Regions from separate parts of the Hydrogenovibrio crunogenus genome, predicted to be linked through region 2. Evidence: riboswitches for the same ligand, from Rfam matches in the RefSeq annotation. Region 2 holds a riboswitch; the other holds the start of a gene.
The links. Region 2 has a riboswitch for cyclic di-GMP ahead of GHNINEIG_RS01415 (hypothetical protein). Riboswitches for the same ligand answer to the same signal wherever they lie in the genome.

Region 1 (3,139 bases), 740 kb from region 2:
GCTTAGCGATAAAATTTAAAATAAAAGTGATTTGTCTTCACGCTTTATTCAAATTTTGAAACATGATCGAATGAAATTTTTAAGAAGAAAAATTCATGCCAATCGGTGATTGGCATGAATTTATATGAGATAGGATAATTTAATCAGTGTTCGCGTGTGGCAACAAACTGAAGCTCAGGCCAACGCTCTTCAATCAGTGTTAAATTAACACGAGTAGGGGCAATATAAACCAACTCTCCAGCAGCATCATAAGCCACGTTCTCTTTAACTTTCGCCAAGAACTTGTCGATCTCAGTTTTATCACCAATGACCCAACGTGCCGTTGAAACATTAACCGGTTCGAATAAACAAGTCACGTTGTACTCATCTTTTAGTCGCTGGGCCACCACTTCAAATTGCAGAATCCCAACCGCACCCAAAATCAAATCATTATTAATAATTGGACGAAATAATTGCGTTGCCCCTTCTTCTGACAGTTGCGTTAATCCTTTTTGCAATGCTTTCATTTTCATTGGATCTTTCAGCTGTGCCCGCCTGAACAATTCTGGCGCAAAGTTTGGAATCCCTGTAAATTTCAGGTCTTCACCTTGTGTGAAAGTATCCCCGATTTTAATCGTGCCATGGTTATGCAACCCGATAATATCACCTGGATAGGCCAATTCTGCTTGATCGCGCTTATTTGCTAAAAATGTAATTGCTTTCGCAATTTTAACGTCTTTACCAATCCTGACATGCTTTAAACTCATGCCCTTTTCATACTTACCAGACACGATTCGCATAAATGCCACGCGATCACGATGCTTAGGGTCCATGTTGGCTTGGATTTTAAAAATAAAACCGGTTAATTTTTCTTCATCAGATTTAACAAATCGCGTGCTGGCTTCACGCCCTTCTGGCGCAGGTGCATATTTTGCAAAGCCATCTAATAACTCTTGCAAACCGAAATTATTCACGGCTGATCCAAAAAATACAGGGGTCATTTTCCCTTTTAGAAAAGCATCCAACTCGAATTCATGGCTGGCCCCTCTGACCAGTTCAATTTCATCTCGTAATTCTTCTGCAAGACTGCCTAACTTTTCATCTAGCTCAGGATTATCCAACCCATGAATCAACTCCCCTTCCGAGGCATTCAACCCATCAGCCGATTCAAAAAGACGTACGGTATCATTATAAAGATGATAGATCCCTTTAAAACGTTTTCCCATACCAATTGGCCAAGTCATCGGGGCACAATTGATTTTCAATACCTCTTCCACTTCATCCAACAGCTCTATCGGCTCCTTTCCTTCACGGTCCAGCTTGTTGATAAACGTTAAGATAGGCGTGTCTCTTAGGCGGCATACTTCCATTAATTTAATGGTTCGATCTTCAACCCCTTTAGCCACATCAATCACCATTAAAGCGGAATCCACAGCCGTCAGAGTACGATAAGTATCTTCCGAAAAGTCTTCATGCCCAGGGGTATCCAAAAGATTGATCATGACATCTTTATAAGGGAACTGCATCACGGAGGACGCAACAGAAATACCTCTTTCTTGCTCCATCTTCATCCAATCGGATGTAGCCGAACGATCTGTTTTACGACTTTTTACCGCCCCAGCCATCTGGATGGCGCCACCGTATAACAATAGTTTTTCAGTGACCGTGGTTTTCCCGGCGTCCGGGTGGGAAATGATGGCAAAAGTACGCCTTTTATTTGTTTCTAATTGCAGTGACATAAATCGATTTATCTACTTAATTGGGCTTGAGGTGTATTTGAATAACAAAAAACAGCCAGGCCTGGTCGTTTTTATGAGAACGTTAAATACTTTTGGGCAGAATTATACCTGATATTAAGAGCGATTCCTAAAGGAATCCTTTAGAGAAGGAAATGCGAATCAAACGGGTCAGATCAAAGAAAAAAATGGGGGCAAAAAAGCCCCCCAAAAATTTTCCCCCTAGTGTGGTATTCCCACGTCAGAAATGGGAAAGAGGAAAATTAGTTGCACTCTGAACAAGGTTATAACTTGATAAATCATCAATAGATAATGCAGTTAAAAAACAACACAACATCAGCAAAATGAAAAAAGCGATAAACGGCTTGATGCATAACTGCCATGTCATTAATTTTTTAAAAGGCTAAATGAAATCCAATCACATAGAAAGGATCTAAACAGAACATATAACGATAGGTTCTTAAGTGTTTCCACTTAAATAAATGTGTCGTTAAAAAGGTAACCCGGCCATCTCAGAGAGATCCGTGGCTTTCTGTCTTCGCCTCGCGACGAATTTAGCTTTATCAAATTAAGATGAGGTAATACTAAAAGATTCGATACAAAAAAACAATAGTTTTTTTACGTAATTTTTAAAAAAAGCGCCTTTTTTCAATACTTCTAAGCATTAAGCGTGAAACTCAAACTTATAACCGACGCCATAAACTGAGTAAATCAATTCTTTTGAAGTCAATTCGTCTGCCAGCTTATGTCGTAGCTTTTTAATATGACTGTCTACCGTGCGATCAGAAACCACTCGATTGTCTGGATAAATACTTCCAATCAACTGACTTCTGGAATAAATACGCCCGGGGCTAGCGCTCAATAACTTTAAGATCGCAAATTCAACCATAGATAAATTAACCGTTTTTCCATGGTAACGAACCTGATAACGTTCTTCATCCATATGCCAATCTTCATGATCTTCCTGGCGTAAAGAACTTCGTCGAAGCAAGGCCTTAACGCGTGCAACCAATTCACGAGGACTAAACGGCTTACAGATATAATCATCTGCACCTAATTCCAGGCCTAAAATCCGATCAATTTCTTCTACTTTAGCCGTTAACATGATAATCGGTACCTGGCTAATGGCTCGGACTTCTTTACAAACTTGCAGTCCATCTTTTCCCGGCAACATAATATCTAATAAAATCAAGTCAACAGGATGCTGCTGAACCCAGTCCAATACGTCTGACCCATTATCAATACACACCGTTTTAAAACCACTGTCTTGTAGGTACTCTTGAACAATATTGGCAATTTTAATTTCATCTTCCACAATTAAGATGGTTTCATTACTCATCGAAATTCCTTTTAAACCGGTAACTTTACTGAAACTTTTATGCCACCCAATTCAGACGGAGCCACAGAAACCTTGCCCATGTGAG
Region 2 (3,139 bases):
GCACTCATTCATTTAAAGATTTGGATAGGCGATCTTCGTTAGCGCTGCAGCGCTTGAGTGATGGCGGTTTTTAGTCCTTCAGTTAATTGCTTGAGTTGGTCTGCGGGAATGTTGTAGGCTGGCATGGTATAAATAAGTTTGCCAAAAGGACGAATCCAGACGCCGTTTTGAACAGCCAGATGTTGAATGGTTTCACCTAAATCATTGCGCTCCAGTTCAATGACGCCTATTGCTCCTAACACTCGCGTATCGGCAACACCAGGTAGCGATTTTAAAGAGTGAAACGTATTGAGGAAATGCGATTCAATCCGTTGAATATTTTCTTGCCATGGGGAGGCTAATAATACATCAATATTGGAGGATGCAGCTCGACAAGCAAGCGGGTTGGCCATAAAGGTTGGACCATGCATGAGCAGGCCTGGTTGGCCTTGGCTAATGGTGTCGCTGATTTTTTCTGTGGCCAGAGTGGCCGCCAGCGTGATATTCCCACCAGTCAATGTTTTGCCTAGTGCCATAATGTCGGGGCTGATGTTGGCCCAGTCGCAGGCAAATAGTTTTCCGGTTCGCCCAAACCCGGTAGCGATTTCATCTGCAATGAGTAATACGTTAAATTCATCGCACAGTTCACGAACTTGGCGTAGATAGTCTGGGCGATAGAAACGCATCCCTCCAGCACCTTGCACAATAGGTTCCAAGGTCACCGCGGCTATTTCAGTGTGATGTTTTTCAAGTAATGTTTTAAATTCGGCAATGTCTTGATTGTCCGAGTCAATATCGAACCCTTTTTGCGGAGCGGGCGCAAAAAAGTGCTGGGGCAATGTGCTGTTAAATAAACGGTGCATGCCATTATCCGGGTCGCAGATTGACATGGTGGCAAACGTATCCCCGTGGTAGCCATTTTTGAGTGCTAAGAGTTTATTTTTTTGAGGTTGTTCTAAGCTAATCCAATATTGTATAGCCATTTTAATAGCCACTTCCATCGCGACGGAACCGGAGTCCGTGAAAAATACTTTTTGTAATGGCGGGGGCGTCAGTTTGATGAGACGTTTTGCCAATTCAATGGCAGGTTCATGGGTCAAGCCTCCAAACATAATATGCGGCATGGTTTCGATTTGGTCAATCATCGCTTTTTGAATGGCAGGATGGTTGTAGCCATGAAGAGCGGCCCACCATGAGCTCATGCCGTCTACCAATTCTTTGCCGTCAGATAAGGTAATGATGGAACCTTGGGTTTTGGCAACGCCGATGGCGGGAGTATCAGCCGGCATTTTTGCATAAGGGTGCCAAATGTGTTCTTGATCAAATTGTAAAAGTGATTGCCAGTGAGTCATATTTATATTTCAGTCATTTATCGTTAGCGTATGATAACGAAAACATACCAGAGTTTCATTATCCTAAAAATTAAGTTTCAAAAAAGAGGCTGACATAATCAGCGCAGAAGCATTACTGTAGAGGTCTCAATGGTTTCTTAAAGGTTTCTTAATGACTGCTATAAAAAAATAAAATACCTAAGTAGTTGATGTTACTTTAAAAAGAAGTAGAATAGTTTGCAAGTAACGAAAACAATGTTTAATTGTTGTTACCGGTATTAGACAGAAAATTTTGCCAAACTTGTTGTGAAGCAAGGACGGAAAGCCATGGGTCTCAAGGTTTGAGATCGCCAGGTTGCCAAATTGATTAGAAAATGCGTTTCTTGGCATTTGTATGATTGATTTGTTCCCATTTTTCCGGCCGTGGATTACAACAGGTATTCCTTTTCTTTCTAATGAAAGTTTTTAATTGCCAAACTTGTTGTGAAGCAGGGACGGAAAGCCATGGGTCTCAATGTTTGAGATCGCCAGGTTGCAAACCAGTACTTTCTACCACTCTTCAACACACGTTTCGCTTGAGTTCTCTCAAGGAGATGAAGATGTTGTTTGTAAAAAAATAAACCGTCAGGCTCGACTGACGGTCGCTTGTATTAGCTTAATGACAATGGGGGCGCCCGATGCATTGGCTGATACAAAAGATAATCTTGGTGTTCAATTACTGCAGACATTTCATGCGGTAAGTGGGTCTTTAAAAAACATGTTTGAAGTAGAAGCGAAGGTTAACCTTCGTACGCTAAATAGCTCTGCTTATTCCGTTGAGATAGAGCAGCCTTATTGTTGTCAGGCTCGGAAAAGCGTAACGGTTGTTGATTTTTTGCGCTTTGGAAATGATAAATCAAATATTGTTATGGGGTTTAACCTGGTCGATAGCAATTTATTGATTTCTAAAGGGGAACAATGGCAAATGTCATTGGGTGTTAAAGAAGCGAAAACCAAGCTGTATGGTTCCGATGATATGGGGGTCATGCTACGTTTTCAAGCTTCCCTTCATTAGATGGATGGCATGGGTTCAGCCAATTCGACTAAATCAAAATAAAACGGTCATTATGAAGTTGTGTAATTGACCGTTTCTTCCTGCCAGTTCAGATGTTGTATTGCTTTTTGATAGCTTGATTCAAGAGGCGCGTTCAGAGTCATCTGCTGATTGGTTTTTGGATGATTGAACGTTAAACTGGTCGCCGCTAGATAAAGTCGGTGTTGTCCTAACCACGTATTGAAAAAATGATTGTGGTGGCGATCTCCATATTTGACATCTCCAATAATAGGATGGCTGATGTGATTTAAATGTCGACGTAGTTGGTGTTTTCGCCCTGTTTTTGGCATTAACTTAACTAAAGAATAACGTTGGGAATCAAATCTTCCCATTTTATACATGACTTCAGTCGTCGCCAGGCGCTCATAATTTGTGAGGGCTTCCTGGGGAGGTTTGTTGGTTTGTGTATGACGATCGCCCAGCTTGTCTAATTTATGTTTTAACGCATGAGTAATTTCACCGGTTTCATTCATCCACCCTCTACATATCGCTAGATACTGTTTTTGAATGGTATGTTCTTCAAATTGCTGTCCCATTAATCGTGCGGTGTTAGAATCAAGAGCAAACAATAATAAGCCTGATGTTGCTTTGTCTAATCGATGCAGAGGGTAGACCTTTTGTTTGATCTGATCTCTAGTCATTTGTACTGCAAACTGTGTTTCATGCTTATCTATTGGTGAGCGGTGCACGAGTAACCCGGCAGGCTTATGGACTGCGACGAGGTAGTCATCTTGAT

Region 1: linked by a shared signal. The riboswitch ahead of GHNINEIG_RS05135 (peptide chain release factor 3) and the one ahead of GHNINEIG_RS01415 (hypothetical protein) in region 2 are both predicted to bind cyclic di-GMP.

The regions. Positions count from the first base shown of each region.
Region 1 covers NZ_CP032096.1:1,068,137-1,071,275, reverse strand. Annotated here, with positions in the region: gene GHNINEIG_RS05135 (peptide chain release factor 3) at 144-1,718, opposite strand; cyclic di-GMP riboswitch class I at 2,210-2,284, opposite strand; gene GHNINEIG_RS05130 (response regulator) at 2,380-3,054, opposite strand; gene GHNINEIG_RS05125 (ATP-binding protein) at 3,066-3,139, opposite strand, start outside.
Region 2 covers NZ_CP032096.1:324,641-327,779, forward strand. Annotated here, with positions in the region: gene GHNINEIG_RS01410 (adenosylmethionine--8-amino-7-oxononanoate transaminase) at 39-1,331, opposite strand; cyclic di-GMP riboswitch class I at 1,595-1,673, shown strand; cyclic di-GMP riboswitch class I at 1,772-1,850, shown strand; gene GHNINEIG_RS01415 (hypothetical protein) at 1,825-2,364, shown strand; gene truC (tRNA pseudouridine(65) synthase TruC) at 2,415-3,139, opposite strand, start outside.